DNA from 4 places in the Planococcus sp. YIM B11945 genome. Region 4 is predicted to be linked to each of the others. Evidence: riboswitches for the same ligand, from Rfam matches in the RefSeq annotation. Region 4 holds a riboswitch; each other region holds the start of a gene.

Region 1 (4,412 bases), on a different contig from region 4:
GGCAAGACAAAGGCTTAGCGCCATTATGTGTTTCCGTAAACGTCTCTGCTCTTCAATTTCAGCAAGAAGATTTTCTAAAAACGGTAAGCCTTGCTTTAGAAGAATCGCAGCTCGATGCGAGTTTTCTCGAGTTGGAAATTACCGAAAGCATCATGAAAAATATTAAAGAAAGCATTGAAATCACGGAATGCTTGCGGGCAATGCGGGTGAAGATTTCCATTGATGATTTCGGAACGGGCTATTCTTCTTTGCATATCCTTCCCAAATTGCCGATCCATACGATCAAAATCGATAAGTCGTTTATTGATGACATCGAACAAAAAGATCATCAATTGATGATGAAAGCCATCATCGACCTCGGCTTGACCTTGAAATTAAACGTCATCGCCGAAGGGATTGAAAATGAAGGGCAAATGAACATTCTGCTGGAAAATAAATGCCGCTTCGGGCAAGGCTATTTGTTCTCAAAACCCGTGCCGGCAGAAGCATTCGAATACCTTCTTCCGCTGAAAAAAGCGCCCATTTCCAATTAATCAAAAGAGCTGTTCCAAAGTCAGAATATCCGGCTTTGGGCAGCTCTTTTTTCACTAAACCAATTGCCCTTCCGCTTGCCGGACTTTTTGCAGCGCTTGTTTGATATCTTCCAGTAAATCATCTGAATGCTCCAAGCCGACCGACAATCTCAACAAGCCGTCTGTTATGCCCCGCTTCTCACGCTCATCTTTCGGCATTGCAGCGTGGGACATGGTCGCAGGATATGACAAAATCGATTCGACCGCGCCTAAGCTCACTGCAAAAATGGGAATACGCAAATTGTCTTTGAAGATTCGCGCCGCTTCTTTTGATGGCAGCCGGAAGGATAAAACCGCGCCAAATCCTTTTGCCTGACGAATGTGAATGGGATGTCCCGGATGAAACGTAAATCCCGGGTAGTACACTTCTTCAATCACTGGCTGCTGATGCAAAAATTCCGCTATTGCTTGTGCCGATTCGGATGATTGCTTTAAACGTGTTCCCAAGGTCTTTATACCTTGAATCAATGTATAACAATCTTGTGCTCCTAACACAGCACCGAACGAGTTCTGGATAAACGCCAGCCGCTTGCCCAGTTCTTCGTCTTTGGTGACGGCGAGCCCCGCGGTAATGTCGCTATGGCCGGACAAGAATTTCGTGGCACTGTGAAGCACAAGATCTGCGCCAAGCGCCAGCGGGTTTTGATAAAGCGGCGTCATGAAGGTATTGTCGACAAACGTCAAGCAATCGTTCGCTTTTGCCAGTTTCGCTGCAATTTCAATATCGGTGATGTTCATCGTCGGATTGGACGGAGTTTCAATGTACACCACTTTTGTGTTCGGCTGGATTGCTTCGGCCATTTCGCCGAGATCGGTCATGTTGACAAACGTGTATGCGATGCCGAATTTATTCAAAACTTCCGTGACAAAGCGGTACGTCCCGCCGTAAACATCTTCTGAAATGAGCACGTGATCGCCTTTTGACAGCAGCATGAAAGCGGAAGAAATCGCCGCCATGCCGGAAGCGAATGCAAAACCGCGCGTGCCCCCTTCAAGTTTCGCTATGGTTTCTTCCAGCGCCAGCCGCGTCGGGTTGCCCGAACGGCTGTAGTCGAACGGGCCGAATTCGTCAAAACTTTCCTGATGGAACGTGGATGATAAGTAAATCGGAACGTTCACCGCCCCAGTTTGTTTGTCCACTCCAGCTGCATGGATAAATGCCGTCTCCAAATGATCTCCCATATTAAAAACCTCCTTCAAAATAAAAACAGGGCTTTTCTCCAAAAAAGAAGAAAGGCCCTGTTTAAGAAACACCATCTTCTCATCTTTTAGGCAATTGCCTATTGGAATTAGCACCGTGCCCAAAGGCTGGTTGCTGAGACTTCACAGGGCCAAATCCCTCCGTCTCTCTTGATAAGAAATAATTGTATGAAGTTGATATTGCTGAATGTTTTATATACTAACGCATTTTTCTGAAAATGGCAAGGTGCATTTTTTACGTTCCGCAATATGTTCGGTAAGGGCCGTCTGGTGAATCCGGAAGATCGGCGTATTCTTCTTGCTCAATTGAATGGGCATAAGGATCCTTTAACACGGCCAACAGGTTTTCCATCACGCTGTAATCATTCTGGAATTCCGCAGCAGCAAGAGCTGCTTCGACCCGGTGGTTGCGCGGAATGACGGCCGGGTTGCTGGCCCGCATTAATTGCATAGATGCCTCGCTCGATTCCGTTTGTCTTTCGCGCCGCGTCTCCCAAATTCCCCGCCATTCAATGAATTCGGCCGCTTCGAATAGTTTGGCATCCCGCACGCGCCCGGTCGTCAACGCAAGGAACGTGTTCGTATAATCCGCTTTGTGCTGTTCCATTAAAATCAACAGTTTGTCGATCAATGTTTCGTCTTCTTGTTCTTCATTGAACAAACCGAGCTTTTTCCGCATCCCGGACAGCCAAAGCGACTGCTGCAGCTCAATGTATGCAGACAGTTCTTGCTGGGCCATTTCAATCGCCTCTTCTTGCTGGTTGTGAAGAAGCGGCAGCAAGGATTCGGCGAAGCGCGCCAAATTCCAGCCTGCAATCATCGGCTGGTTGCCATAGGCATAGCGTCCGCCGTGGTCAATCGAACTGAATACCGCTTTCGGGCTGTAAACGTCCATAAACGCACACGGGCCGTAATCGATCGTCTCTCCGCTGATCGCCATGTTGTCAGTATTCATCACACCGTGGATAAAGCCTGCTAACTGCCATTTAGCAATCAAAGAGGCTTGGCGTTTGGCGACTTCTTGGAATAAAGCAAGGTAACGGTTGTCAGCTTCTTTCGCTTCAGGAAAATAGCGTTCTATCGCATAATCAGCCAACGCTTTGAGTTCTTCTACTGTGCCGAAATTCCGAATGTATTGAAACGTGCCAACGCGCAGGTGGCTTGCAGCGATACGCGTCATGACAGCACCCGGCAGGCGGGTTTCACGTAGTATGGCTTCGCCTGTTTCAATGACGGCCAAACTGCGGGTCGTTGGAATGCCAAGGCCGTGCATCGCTTCACTGATGATATATTCGCGCAGCATTGGCCGAAGCGCAGCACGGCCGTCTCCTCCGCGTGAATACGGCGTCCGTCCCGACCCTTTCAGCTGGATGTCGAAACGTTCGCCGCTTGGCGTGATTTGTTCGCCATACAACAAGGCTCGGCCATCGCCTAGCATTGTAAACGAGCCGAATTGATGTCCGGCATACGCTTGGGCAAGCGGCTGGCCGCCTTCTGGCACTTCGTTGCCTGCCAGCACGGACACCCCGTATTCGCTTGCCAATGCTTCGCTGTTCAATCCAAGTGATTCGGCTAATGGACGGTTGAGGACGGCAAGCTTCGGTGAAGGCACGGGGTTTACGTCGATGCGGCTATATAAGGTTTCCGGCAGACTGGAGTAGCTATGTTCCAAGTTCCAGCCGATTTCGGTTTTTTCCGTTTTCTTCGTCATGGGATCGCCTCTTTTTCTGTTTTTTTCTATAGCAGCACAAGGCAAATTAGTAAGGGTCTAGTACCCCTTTTCCCCGTTTCGGTTAAATTAACGCCTTTTACAAGAAACAAGCATCAAGTTCCGAAACGGTTATTCCGGTACTTGATGCTTCGGCTTTATTTGTCTTTTTTCATGATGAAACTCAAATGCCTGCCGCTTTTCCGGTCTTGGCGGTACGAAAAGCCCTCTGGACTCGTAAACGTGCACACCCGTTCAACCGTAATGCGGTCTTCAGGGATGCCAGCCAGTTCACATTGTTTTTTCACCGTGAGCTGGTTGTCGATATGGTATTTTCCGGTCTTTTCATTCAAATAAATAAAGTCATCCGCATAGCTTAAGTTTTTGAATTTCACGTACACATCTTCATCCACTTCGAACTTCTCCTGACTCAACGACGCACCAATGTGGACGCGGAAGTCTTTCGGTTCGCACTGCTCTTCTTCTTTCAAGTGAGCAAACAGCTTCGGTGTGATTTCTTTTACCGTTCCTTGCCAGCCCGAATGCACGACACCCGCCAATTCTTTCGTGTCGTGGTAAAAAATCACCGGGACGCAATCGGCTGAAAAACTGGTCAACACCAAGTTCGGTTCATACGTGTAAAGGGCATCCGTATCCTTAATCGCCGTATCGGCATTTGCGGCGCCCAGCCCTTTGTCAGCAGACGTCACTTTATGAAAATTGGCGCTATGCGTTTGATTGGCACAGACAAAATCAGCAGGTCCGCATGACAAAAAAACCGCTAATTTTTTGCGGTTATCCAAAATGGCCTCCGGATTTTCGCAAACATGCAGCGCCATATTGTTTTGTTCCGGTTCCATTTGATCTTTTATGGTCATTCCTGAAATAAATTTTTCATTATCTGAATAAATAGTCGTTTTCATTTCATCACC
Region 2 (4,412 bases), on a different contig from region 4:
AAACGTATTGTCGATCAATAATGGAATGCCATTTTCATGGGCAATCACCGCCACTTTTTCCACATCAAACACATTCAAGCTCGGGTTGCCGATGATTTCTCCAAAGACCGCTTTTGTTTTATCGGTGATTGCCGCCCGGAAGTTCTCCGGGTCCGTCGCATCCACAAACTTCACGGTAATGCCGTAGCGCGGCAATGTATTAGCGAATAAATTATACGTTCCGCCGTATAAATTGCTGTCCGCGACTACTTCGTCACCCGCTTCGGCAATATTCAAAATCGAAAACGCGATCGCCGCCATCCCTGAAGCCAGTGCAACTGCAGCCGTTCCGCCTTCTAAAAGCGCCACCCGCTGTTCAAACACATCTACCGTCGGGTTCATGATGCGCGAGTAGATATTTCCCGTTTCTTTCAAGCCAAACAGGTTTTGTGCGTGCTCCGTGTTTTTGAAGACATAAGAAGTCGTTTTGTGAATCGGCACACCCCTTGCTCCTGTTACCGGATCCGGCTGCTGTCCCCCATGCAATAAAAGCGTTTCTGGCTGGAAATTCGTCATTGGCAATTCCTCCTAAAGTTTGTTTGATGGATGATAATGGCGAGGAGGAACAAAAAAAGCCCTCTTCGCAAAGAAGAGGGCCGTTATATACGGATTTGCCTCCTCTTATCTGCCAGACCTTTTGGGATCTGTAGGATTTAGCACCTTCTCAAGCTGATCGCTTGCCGGTTGCCGGGCATCGCAGGGCCTATTCCCTCCGCCGCTCTTGATAAGAGTATTCAGATTTAGTTTTCCATCATGTGAAGAAGTATAAAAACTATTTTTTAAAATGTCAAGTTAAATAATTAAAAATTCCGAAACTTTCTTTATTGTGGAACGTTTATACTTATGTAGAGAGAAAAGGGGGATGAAGCGTGGTTTTATGGATTGCAATTGCACTTATAGCAGGTTATTTTATTGGTTGTTTTCATGGCTCATTGGCTGCTCAGCTTTTCTCCGGCATCAACATCAAAAAAGAAGGCGTCAAAAATTCCGGCGCCTCCAATGCGGCGATCGTTCTCGGATGGAAATACGGCGCGCTTGTCGCGTTCATCGATATCCTCAAGGGCTTTGCCGCTGTAGCAGGATTGCGTCTCATCCTCGGCAGCACCGCCATGCCGGATGAAACACTTTGGACGTTATTGTTCATTGTCGGCGCTGGCGTGGTCTTTGGCCATAACTTCCCGTTCTACATGAACTTTGATGGCGGAAAAGGAACGGCGGCCGTCATCGGCGTGATGTTGGCCCTGGACTGGAAATTGGGCCTTGCCGGCGGGTTGCTGTTGGTGGCAGCCGCTTTGTCGACCGGCTATTTGGTCGTCGGCGTCCTGCTTCTTTACAGCGTCTTTATGGTCATCGCCTTTTGGCCCGCTGAAAGCATTTGGCCAATACTGACGTCTTTTGCCTTGTTTGCTATGGCCGTCTGGAAACACATTGAAAACATTATTCGGATCAAAAACGGCACTGAAACAAAAGTCTCTTCCGTCTTCAAGAAAAAACCGGCAGGCTCGAGTTGAGCACTGCCGGTTTTCTGTATCAAACACTTCTTTTTGGGCATCAATTTCCCTAAATAAAAAACTTTTTCAAAAACTCGCTTGACATATTCTCTATTTCACAATAAAGTAAAAGCACAAATCAAATACGTACATCACTTTCTTATCAAGAGAAACCGAGGGACAGGCCCTATGACGTTTCAGCAGCGGGTTCGCTTATTGCGAACACTGTGCTAACTCCTGCAAATGTGTTTTCACATTTGGAAGATGAGAATTGAGATGGTTTCATTGCGAAGCCTTCTTTTTTCTTGTGGATAAGAAAAAAGAAGGCTTTTTTTCGTTCTTTTTTTTGAAAAGAAGGATGTGCTGTAAAAAAGATTTGAAATGATTTGCATTGCTTTGAGGAGGCAGACAGATGATTCAATTTGAAGGAGTCACCAAAACCTATCAGTCAGGAAAACAGGAAATCCATGCACTTAACGGCATCGACCTGACAGTGGAAACGGGCGAAATTTTTGGTGTCATTGGTTTTAGCGGAGCTGGGAAAAGCTCGCTCATCCGTACCGTCAATTTATTGGAGCGGCCGACAAATGGCCGCGTTAAAATACACGGAAAAGATATTTCCACTTTGTCCAGCAAGGAAATCCGGAAAGTCCGAAAAGACATCGGCATGATTTTCCAGCATTTTAATTTGCTGAATTCGAAAACAGTATTCCATAATGTGGCGATGCCGCTCCTATTGGCAGGAACACCTAAAGCGGAAATCGAGAAGCAAGTAAAGAACTTGCTTGAATTTGTCGGCTTGGCCGATCAAGCTCAAAAATACCCGGACCAATTGTCAGGCGGGCAAAAGCAACGAATCGGCATTGCACGTGCTCTTGCCACCAACCCTTCTGTTCTCTTATGCGATGAAGCAACCTCGGCATTGGATCCCCAAACGACCCAATCGATTTTGGATCTTCTCCGAAAAATCAACCGAGAGTATAACATCACTATTTTGCTGATTACCCATGAAATGGGCGTGATTCGTGAAATTTGCGATAAAGTTGCTGTGCTTGAAGCTGGAAAAGTCATTGAGCAAGGCACGGTTTTTGATATTTTCACCAATCCGCAGCAGCCGACAACTCAGCGCTTTGTCCGCTCAGTGATGAACGATGAATTGCCGGAATCGCTATTAAATCAAATTCAAAGCGCAGGAAGCAACCACACCATTTACCGAATCCAGTTTAACGGCACATCGGTTGGCCGTCCGCTTATTTCTCAAGTGTCACGGGAATTTAACTTGGATCTTAATGTCTTGTTCGGGAACATTACCGAACTGCAAGGAACACCATACGGAAATTTGATTGTTGAGTTTATTGGAGAACGCACGGAAATTGATCGTGCATTGGCATCCATTCGGACAAGCGATGCCACCGTCGAGGAGGTCAAACATTATGCTAGTTGATAACGAACAAATTTTAGAAGCGTTATGGGAAACCATTTACATGACAGGCGTCTCTTTCGCTTTCTCACTCATCATCGGATTCCCGCTCGGCATTTTGCTGGTCGTGACGCGAAGAGGGCATTTGCTGCAAAACGAAGCGGTTTTCAAAGTATTGAACTTTCTCATTAATATCTTCCGTTCAATTCCATTTATCATTTTGATGGTCGCCATCATTCCCCTTACCCGGTTTATTGTCAGCACGTCAATCGGTACAACAGCCGCAATCGTCCCGCTCGTATTTTACGCCGGGCCGTATATTGCACGGCTGATCGAAAACTCGCTGCTCGAAGTGGATAAAGGCGTCATCGAAGCGGCGCAAGCAATGGGTGCTTCTCCCGGCCAAATCATTTTCCGCTTCCTCATCCCGGAAGCCCTCAGCTCGCTTGTGTTGGCGTTGACGATTGCCATCGTTGGACTTATTGGTGCCTCGGCAATGGCCGGCGCAATCGGCGGAGGCGGCCTTGGGGACTTGGCCATCACGTATGGCTATCAACGCTTCGATACGATGGTCATGGTTCTTACCGTTGCCATACTCGTTGTGCTGGTCCAAGGCGTTCAATCGCTCGGAAATATCTTATCGAAACGGGTACGACGCAGTTAAATTTTTACCTAGAACAAACTAACTTTATTGGAGGAAATAAATCATGAAAAAAATTACAGCATTTTTACTACTGGCACTAACAGCTTTGCTCTTGGCGGCATGCGGAGGCGGCGAAGAAACCGGCGCTGACGGCAATCGAAAAGTAACCCTTGGCATCAGCGGTTCAGATACAACAATATGGGATTATGTGGCGGATAAAGCCAAAAAAGAAGGCATTGACTTGGAAATTGTGACATTTTCTGATTACGTAGCACCGAACATGGCACTTGCAGAAGGCGAATTGGATTTAAACGCTTTCCAAACCATTTCTTATTTTGACGAGTTTGTTGGCGAACACAAATTGGATATCGTTCCCATCGGTTCGACGGTGATTGCACCAATGGGGCTTTATTCCGAAAAATACAAATCAATTGATGAATTGCCGAACGGCGCTCAAATCGCTTTGCCAAACGAAGCAACGAATATGGGCCGCGGCTTGCTTCTTCTCCAAGAAGCTGGATTGATCAAATTGTCTGATGACGCTGGACTTACTGGAACTGCTGATGACATCATTGAAAACCCGAAAAACATCGAACTTGTGCCAATGATTTCTGGCCAAACACCGCGTGCAATGGCTGACGTTGCCGCATCCATCATCAACAACGGCATCGCGGTTGATGCAGGATTAAACCCGACAAAAGATCCGATTGCCCGTGAAAACGCAACTGCGAAACCATACATCAACTTGATCGCAGCCAGCAAAGAAAATGCGGAGGATTCCGATTTCTTGAAAATCGTTGAACTTTACCAACAAGACGAT
Region 3 (4,412 bases), on a different contig from region 4:
TGATATGGGCATGAGGAGCTGTATATTCGAATTTTTCAGCGATTCCCATATAAAGACCTAGGCAAACACCCACCAACAAATAAACAGCGGCCACTTTGATGAAAGCGATTCCCATTTTCATCACTTCTCCTTTTAGAACTCCGTTTCTGGTCCTTTTTGCAGATTTTTGGCTTGCCAGCGCTACTAAACCCCTCATTAGCCCTTTTTCGAAAGATGCTTACATCTATCTCCTCCCTTACGTTTTATATCCGAACTTATTCTTTACACTAACTATTCTTGATTTAATTGCAGTATCCTTCTTCTGCATATAGAAAATGAAGTTAACTTCAGGTTTAAAGCCTCTCAAAAAGAAAGGCTTTAATAGAATTTATTAACTTATGGAAACACCCAATAAACCAGCGATATTTTCCCGGTAGTCCGGATAAAGGATTCCCCGCTCCGTAATAATTGCCGTGATCAAATGGTTTGGTGTGACATCAAAAGCCGGATTGTATACTTTGGTGTTCAACGGTGTTACCGGTGCCCCGTTAATATAGATGATTTCGTCCGGGTGCCGTTCTTCGATTAAGATGTTTTTTCCGTCTTCGATTGACAAATCAAACGTTGAGGCCGGGGCAGCAACATAAAACGGAATTTGATAAGCAGCAGCAAGCAACGCCAAATTCAATGTGCCGATTTTATTGGCTGTATCCCCGTTTGCCGCTATGCGATCTGCCCCCACAATGATTGCTTCCACGCCTTTGACTCCAATGGTATGGGCAGCCATGCTGTCAGTGATTAATGTGACATCCACACCAGACTGCTGGAGTTCCCAAACCGTCAGGCGTGCGCCTTGGAACACCGGCCGGGTTTCACAAGCAAACACTTCAAACTGTTTGCCTCGTTCGCTGCCTAAGTGAAACGGGGCCAACGCAGTTCCGTATTTCGCCGTTGCAATGGAACCGGCGTTGCAAATCGTCATGACTTTTGTCTGTTCTTCTAACAAAGACAATGCATATTCTCCAATGCGGCGGCATGATGCTTCGTCTTCTTTATGAATGCTGATAGCTTCTTTTATTAGCTGCACTTTCGCTTCTTCGACGCTTTTCGCCTGTTGAATAGCTAAAAGCAGACGGTCAAGCGCCCAGACAAGATTGACGGCAGTCGGCCGCGATTCACCCAGATAAGCAGCGTCATTTTTCACGAGCAGTTGAAACGTATTTAAGCTACCCGTTGCATGGTGCTGTGCTGCTTGCGCTAAACCATACGCGGCGGCAATTCCGATAGCTGGCGCCCCGCGTACTTTTAATGTGATAATGGCCTCGTAAACGTCCTCGATGGTTTCCAATTCCACATAGTCGATCAGGTGGGGCAGCTTTTGCTGGTCCAGTATCGTCAATTGCTGGTTTTCCCATTTGATGGATAATGGAATCGTCATTGGCTTTTCTCCTCAAGCAGTGCAAGAACTGCAGAAATTGATAAAAGTTCACTGCGCTGCAAAATCAACGCTTCGCCAATCCTCAATGTTTGTTTTTTTAACTCGATGCGCCGTTCAGCATCTTCAATGCCATCCAAATCTTTTACATGCGCCAACCCGATGGTGCGGCGGATCATCTCACAGCCTGCAAAACCAATGGCATCCCGGAATATTTTCTCCACTACGCACTCCTTATATCCTGCTGTATCTTTAAACGACTGGGCAGCTTGTTCATCCCAAAGCTCTGAAAAACGGTCCACAAACACCGTCCACGTCTGTTTGATATGGTTGAGGATTATGCTTCGCCCTTCACCTTCTCGCGTCACCGATTGAACCATTAAATTCGCCAAAAACAACCCGATATCAAAGCCAATCGGACCATAAAAAGCAAATTCGGGATCGATGACTTTCGTCTCCGTTTCACTGGCGAAAATGCTTCCCGTGTGAAGATCCCCGTGCAAAAGCGCTTCCGCTTCTGTCAAAAAGCTAGTCTTTAATTTTGCGGCTTCCAATTTAAGCGGCCCGTTGTTCCAGATCGCTTCCACTTCTCCTCGAATTTTCGGTTCGAAATCATTGGTCTCATGATCGAAGAAAGGATCGGTAAAAATGAGATCTTCTGTGATTTTGCACAGTTCCGGGTTGGAAAATTCAACGGCCAGCCGCTTTTTGTCAAAAGGGTGCAACGCGAAATCCGAAGTGTGAAACAACGTTTGCGCTAAATATATTCCGATGTCTTTGGCTAGATGTGGATAAGTTTCCCCTTGGATGAGCCCTTCTCGCACAATCGTCAAATGCGACAGATCTTCCATGACAGTGACCGCCAGTTCGTCGTTCGTTGCGTACACAACCGGCACTAATCCCGGCGCCAATTCGCCGTGTTTTGCAAGGGCGTTTGCTTCAATGGCTGCGCGTTTTAACGTCAGCGGCCAACTTTCGCCGACAACTTTGGCATAAGGCAATGCTTGCTTAATGATCAGCCCATTGCCGTTCTCGCTATCGGTAATTTTGAATACGTAATTTAAATTGCCGTCGCCGATTTCCCGGCTTGTTAGTTCGGCTCCTTCTGGAAAAAAGGTTAATTTTTGCGCCAATGCGATTGCGCTTGTATCGGTTAACGCTTTATATGAATTGGTTAATAAAGTGGTCATCGTCATCTCCCTTTCATGGACAAAATAAAAAGCCTCTTTCATAAGAAAGAGGCGCAGAATAAGAGATTCTTTACCTCTTATCTTTCAGAGAATGTCGTCTCTGATGGAATTAGCACCGTGCCTTGCGGGATTTTCATCCCGGCGCAAAAGCGCCCCGTCTCACAACGGTATTACGGTCGGTTGCTGGGCGTCATCGGGCCAATATCCCTCTGCCAGCTCTTGATAAGAGTATGCATTGCATGAATTTTTAGTGGTTATGGTTCGAATTGAATACTAGCACGATTCAAAATAGCGTGTCAACTTCTTTTTTTCTGTAAATAGCCAATTGACAGATTTCCCGATGCGTGGAATAATCGAACTACTTTGTTGCAAGCCAATTGAATATTTTCTTATTTAGAGCAGGTGGAGGGACAAGCCCTATGATGCCCGGCAACCGGTCCAACAGTGGACACGGTGCTAATTCTTGCAGCCAATCGGCTGAGAAATAAGAAGTTGTTAAGTTTTTAACCTCTTCTTATTTGAAGAGGTTTTTATTTTTTTGTAGGAGTGTGAAAGGGATGGGCGGAGCAATTGCTACGTATCAGCTTTATGGGCAAGCAGGATCGTTTGAGAAAAAAGCGGAAGGCATCGCATTAGGTCTCACGGTTGGATCTTGGACCGATTTGCCTTTGCTTGAACAGCAGCAGCTAAGACAACACAAAGGATCCGTCATTTCCGTGGCGGAGTTTGAAAATATCCGGCATCCAGAAAAGCCGGAACAAATGAAAGCCGAAGTGAAGATCGCGTACCCAAGCGCCAATTTTTCTCCAGATATTCCGGCTATTTTAACGACTGTTTTCGGCAAATTGTCGCTTGACGGTGAAGTGAAGCTGCTGGATTTGGAATTTGAGGAAGAGCTTCTCTCCCACTTTCCGGGTCCGCGATTTGGCATTAAAGGCATACGGGGCTTGCTTGGGGTTGAAGGGCGCCCGCTCGTGATGAGCATTTTCAAAGGCGTCATCGGCCGCGACCTCGAGTATTTGTCCACGCAGCTCCGCCAGCAAGCACTCGGCGGCGTCGACCTTGTCAAAGACGATGAAATTCTGTTTGAAAATCTATTGACGCCTTTTGAAAAAAGAATTGCCGCCGGAAAAGAAGTGCTTCGCCAAGTATACGAAGAGACCGGGCACCGCACGCTATACGCTGCCAATTTAACCGGGAGGACTTCCGGTTTGAGAGAAAAAGCCCAAAGAGCGCGCGAACTTGGCGCGGATGCTTTGTTATTTAATGTCCACGCATACGGGTTTGACGTATTGCAGGAGTTGGCCGAAGATGACAGCATCGGCTTGCCGCTTATGGCCCATCCTGCTTTTAGCGGCGCTTTTACTTCATCGCCTTTCTACGGAGTTGCCACACCGCTTGCTCTCGGCAAACTGACGCGTTATGCAGGCGCGGATTTTTCTTTGTTTCCCTCACCTTACGGCAGTGTCGCCTTGGAAAAGTCAGCCGCTTTGTCGCTAGGCCAGGAACTAACAAAAGACAGCAGCGTCAAACGGACATTTCCGGTGCCTTCAGCCGGCATCCATCCGGGTCTTGTGCCATTGCTACTTAACGATTACGGCATTGATAGCGTCATCAACGCAGGCGGCGGCGTCCACGGACATCCTGCAGGTGCTGCAGGCGGCGCGCTTGCTTTTAGGCAGGCCGTTGATGCGGTCTTGAACGGAATCGATTTAGCTGAAGCGGCAGAACACCATCCGGAATTAAAAATGGCACTTGAGTTATGGGGGTAACCACGTTGAAAAAACCAATTATTTTTTGTGATTTTG
Region 4 (4,412 bases):
TTCTGTCAATGAACCGTCTGCGTAATCCGGAATGCGTGTTTCTGGATCCACGACCACGTTTTCAAGAACCGATCCGAAACGGATGGCATCGTAAATTTGCGGTTCGTGTTCACGCGTCAAATTGATTGTTTTCGCGTAGCAGCCGCCTTCGATATTGAAGACGCCGTTGTCTGACCAGCCGTGCTCGTCGTCGCCGATCAATTTGCGGTTTTCGTCAGCAGATAGCGTCGTTTTTCCAGTGCCCGAAAGGCCGAAGAACAACGTAACGTCTCCTTCAGGGCCAACGTTTGCTGAGCAGTGCATTGGAAGAATGCCTTTTTCAGGCAAAATATGGTTCATAATAGAGAAGATCGATTTTTTCATTTCACCGGCATACTCCGTGCCGCCAATCAAAATGATGCGTTTTTCCATCGAAACGATGATAAACGTCTCAGAATCCGTGCCATCTACTGCTGGGTCCGCATGGAAGGTAGGGGCATAAACAACCGTAAAGTCTGCTTGATGTGCCGCCAGTTCTTCTGCATTCGGACGAATAAACAATTGATGAGCGAATAAATTATGCCATGCATATTCGTTGATTGTTTGAATAGAAAGGCGAGATTGGTGATCAGCTCCGGCAAACCCTTTAAAGACATATAAAGCATCTTTTTGTTTCAAGTGATTGATGACTTTCGTATAAAGGTTTTCAAAAATCTCAGAAGAAATTGGGCGGTTGACATTGCCCCAATCCACTTTGTTTTTCGTAATCTCCTCTTCTACGATATACTTGTCTTTAGGAGAACGTCCTGTGTATTTTCCTGTTTCAGCTTTGACAGCTCCATCAACGGTTAAAACCGCTTCACCGCGTGATGTTGCTTCTTCTACTAATTGAGGAACAGATAATTGAATGCGTACGTTAGGGCCATTCAATAAATCATTCAGGCCGCTTGCGAAGTTCACTGTATTCATATATATGTACCTTCCTTTTCGTGTATTCCCATGGAAATGGGGAGGAAATAGATTCGAAGATTAGTATAACACATTGTGCCCAATAGTCTATACTAATAGCTGCGGCAAATGCAAAATTTCCAATTCGTACATAATCCTTTATAAATAATAAAAGTTTTTGCTATTAAAAGATAGGAAATGCGAAAAAAAGTTGACATGAACTTGCACATTAAGTAAGATGGAAAATTGAACGGATACTCTTATTCCGAGCTGGTGGAGGGGGCAGGCCCTATGAAACCCGGCAACCTGCTGCAGGTGCAGCGAAGGTGCCAAACCTGAAACAAGGTGCAAAGTCCTTGGATGATAAGAGTGAAAGGTGCTTATGATGATTTTCCCTTTCCTTATGAACTAAAAGGAAGGGATTTTTTTGTGCAAATGCCCTTTATCCTCGTGTATAAAGGCCACAACGGCTTGAAGTCCATTTCAAATGGGCTTGACATGGGAAATGAGTATCAGATCAATTTCGGGAGCAATCTCGCAGGATATAAGGAGGAATACACATTTTGAAAAACCGTCGATTATTTACTTCAGAATCAGTAACAGAGGGCCATCCGGATAAAATCTGTGACCAAATCTCAGATGCCATCTTGGATGCGATTTTAACAGAAGATCCAAATGCTCGCGTAGCATGCGAAACAACTGTAACGACAGGGCTTGTCCTTGTAGCGGGAGAAATTACAACATCTACATATGTTGATATTCCGAAAGTCGTGCGTGAAACTGTCCGCGAAATCGGCTACACACGTGCAAAATATGGCTTTGACTCTGAAACAAGCGCAGTCTTGACTTCTATCGATGAGCAATCGCCTGATATCGCTGCTGGAGTTAACGTAGCGCTTGAATCGCGCGATGGACAAATGACTGATAAGGAACTGGACGATATCGGTGCAGGAGACCAAGGCCTCATGTTCGGTTTCGCTTGCAATGAAACAGAAGAATTGATGCCATTGCCGATTTCATTGGCCCATAAATTGGCGCGCCGTTTGGCAGAAGTGCGCAAAGAAGAAATTCTTCCTTACTTGCGCCCGGACGGCAAAACGCAAGTGACGATTGAATACGATGAAAACAACAAACCGCTTCGCGTGGATACGATTGTTATCTCTACTCAGCATCACCCAGAAGTGACGCTTGAGCAAATTCAGCGCAACATCAAGGAATATGTCATCAACGAAGTGGTGCCAGCGGAATTGATGGATGCAGAAACAAAATACTTCATCAATCCAACTGGACGTTTTGTTATTGGCGGACCACAAGGGGATGCGGGATTGACTGGCCGCAAAATCATCGTTGACACATATGGCGGTTACGCGCGCCACGGCGGCGGTGCTTTCTCTGGGAAAGACGCAACAAAAGTTGACCGTTCAGCTGCATACGCTGCGCGCTATGTTGCGAAAAACATTGTAGCTGCAGGACTTGCAGACCGTTGTGAAGTGCAATTGGCTTACGCAATCGGCGTTGCTCATCCGGTATCATTAGCATTCGATACATTCGGAACTGGCAAAGTCAGCGAAGAAACGTTGATCGATCTTGTCCGTGCAAACTTCGACTTGCGCCCGGCAGGCATCATCAAAATGCTTGACTTGCGCCGCCCGATCTACAAACAAACTGCAGCGTATGGCCACTTTGGCCGCACAGATGTAGATCTTCCATGGGAACGCACTGACAAAGCCGATTTGTTGAAAGAGCAAGCAGGCGTTTAATAGCAACTAGAAAAGACGATTCGGCATTTAGCTGAATCGTCTTTTTTGATTTACTGGCAATTGAATTTTGTTAGTTCTAAAGGTATGATTAATTTATTCGAATAAAAGACTAAAAATTCTAATAATAAAAATGAGAGAATATTCCTAGCGAAAATGCCTGTAATTTATTCACTGGCTGCCGAAGTTTTTGGCTGTTGCAACGATTTATAATAAGCGCCTTTTTCGGCGTACTCCCGGACGATTCGCTCCATGTCTTGTACATCATCTTCGCGGAGCTCGCGTACCACTTTGGCAGGGCGGCCAACTGCCAGCATGCCGGGCGGGATAACTTTGCCGGGCGGCACTAAACTGCCGGCGCCGATAAATGCGCCTTCACCGATTTCAGCACCGTCCATAATAATGGAGGACATGCCGATCAAAGCACCTTTTCGGATGGTGCAGCTATGGAGCATCGCTTGATGGCCGATGGTGACGTTGTCTTCAATCAATAAGGTTTTGCCCGGGCTTTGGTGAAGCACGCTCAAATCCTGGATGCTGACTTTTTTTCCGATAATCGTGGGGGCGACGTCACCGCGGATTACGGTGTTAAACCAAACCGATGACTCGGCTCCAATTGTCACGTCGCCTGTAATGGTGGCATAATCGGCAATAAAAACAGTAGGATCAATGGAAGGCTGTTTGTCTTTGAATGGATAGATCATAAAAAAACTCCTTTTAAAAGATGAACTTTTATTTAATCTTATCAAAACTAGGGTAAAGGTCAAACAGAGACAGTTCCGGCAATGCAGGGAAGGGAGGCGCGAGTGATGTGGAAATGGCAAGCGGTAGGCCAAGCAAAAGCGGTCATTGTTCTTATACATAATGCTTATGAGCACCATCTTCGGTACGCCTGGCAAATCGAGCAATGGCGGTCCGCAGATTTCCATGTTGTCATGGGGGACTTGCCGGGACACGGAGAGAAAATTTCAAAAGGGGCCATTCACGATGAAGCATTCAACGATTACGAAGAGTCGGTGCGCATGTCGATCAAAATTGCGATGGAGCATGAGCTGCCGGTTTTTGTAATAGCACATGGGCTTGGCGCCACATTGGCGATGAATGTGCTGGGCAAATATTCCGCTTCGATTGCGGGAGCTGTCTTTACATCTCCATGGCTGCGCCTTTTGAAAACGCCTGCGCCCGTATCCAATTCCTTGCCCGGACTGCACAAATTAATGTCGAATATTAAACTGGACCACGATATCCAAATCCGGAACCTGACACGGAATATTGAAGTGATGATGGTCGAAAATGATGATCCGTACTATCAAACGATGGTTACATCCGGATGGTATGCGGAATTACAAGCGTATATGAAACAGACTGAGCTTGGAAAAACGCGCTTTCCTGACATTCCGACGTTTGTCCAAACCGGTGAACACGATCAAATTGCAGACAAAGAAGCAGCAAAACTGTGGTTGAAACAGCAGAATCTGAGAGAATTTAGCTACAAGGAATGGAAGAATGGCTACCACGATTTGTTTCAAGAGCCAGAGAGGGAAGACATTTTCATATCGACGCATTTATTTGTTAAAAATATAATGCGCTCGCTTGGCTATTTGGTGGAATAGAAAGGACTTGGACAACTTATGGCATTAAAATACAGCATTCTCGATCAATCCCCTATTTCGGAAGGCAGCACCCCGCAAGAAGCGCTGAAACAGACGGCGCAACTGGCGGTCCATG

Evidence for each region. A riboswitch is a leader RNA that binds a small molecule or an ion and turns the genes downstream of it on or off. The one in region 4 is predicted to bind S-adenosylmethionine.
Region 1: linked by a shared signal. The riboswitch ahead of metC (cystathionine beta-lyase) and the one ahead of metK (methionine adenosyltransferase) in region 4 are both predicted to bind S-adenosylmethionine.
Region 2: linked by a shared signal. The riboswitch ahead of ACRRQV_RS08235 (methionine ABC transporter ATP-binding protein) and the one ahead of metK (methionine adenosyltransferase) in region 4 are both predicted to bind S-adenosylmethionine.
Region 3: linked by a shared signal. The riboswitch ahead of mtnK (S-methyl-5-thioribose kinase) and the one ahead of metK (methionine adenosyltransferase) in region 4 are both predicted to bind S-adenosylmethionine.

Annotation. Positions count from the first base shown of each region.
Region 1 is NZ_JBOZWR010000007.1:101,999-106,410, forward strand. It holds gene ACRRQV_RS14000 (putative bifunctional diguanylate cyclase/phosphodiesterase) at 1-533, shown strand, start outside; gene metC (cystathionine beta-lyase) at 588-1,754, opposite strand; SAM riboswitch class I at 1,831-1,932, opposite strand; gene ACRRQV_RS14010 (protein adenylyltransferase SelO) at 2,008-3,483, opposite strand; gene pgeF (peptidoglycan editing factor PgeF) at 3,639-4,403, opposite strand.
Region 2 is NZ_JBOZWR010000004.1:51,769-56,180, forward strand. It holds gene ACRRQV_RS08225 (O-acetylhomoserine aminocarboxypropyltransferase/cysteine synthase family protein) at 1-555, opposite strand, end outside; SAM riboswitch class I at 658-770, opposite strand; gene ACRRQV_RS08230 (glycerol-3-phosphate acyltransferase) at 909-1,550, shown strand; SAM riboswitch class I at 1,687-1,800, shown strand; gene ACRRQV_RS08235 (methionine ABC transporter ATP-binding protein) at 1,942-2,973, shown strand; gene ACRRQV_RS08240 (methionine ABC transporter permease) at 2,963-3,613, shown strand; gene ACRRQV_RS08245 (MetQ/NlpA family ABC transporter substrate-binding protein) at 3,657-4,412, shown strand, end outside.
Region 3 is NZ_JBOZWR010000004.1:540,489-544,900, forward strand. It holds gene ACRRQV_RS10620 (cbb3-type cytochrome c oxidase subunit I) at 1-196, opposite strand, end outside; gene mtnA (S-methyl-5-thioribose-1-phosphate isomerase) at 371-1,417, opposite strand; gene mtnK (S-methyl-5-thioribose kinase) at 1,414-2,604, opposite strand; SAM riboswitch class I at 2,679-2,833, opposite strand; SAM riboswitch class I at 2,991-3,095, shown strand; gene mtnW (2,3-diketo-5-methylthiopentyl-1-phosphate enolase) at 3,162-4,376, shown strand; gene ACRRQV_RS10640 (2-hydroxy-3-keto-5-methylthiopentenyl-1-phosphate phosphatase) at 4,382-4,412, shown strand, end outside.
Region 4 is NZ_JBOZWR010000001.1:17,321-21,732, forward strand. It holds gene pckA (phosphoenolpyruvate carboxykinase (ATP)) at 1-948, opposite strand, end outside; SAM riboswitch class I at 1,185-1,297, shown strand; gene metK (methionine adenosyltransferase) at 1,488-2,687, shown strand; gene ACRRQV_RS00205 (gamma carbonic anhydrase) at 2,852-3,388, opposite strand; gene ACRRQV_RS00210 (alpha/beta fold hydrolase) at 3,494-4,297, shown strand; gene ACRRQV_RS00215 (LLM class flavin-dependent oxidoreductase) at 4,316-4,412, shown strand, end outside.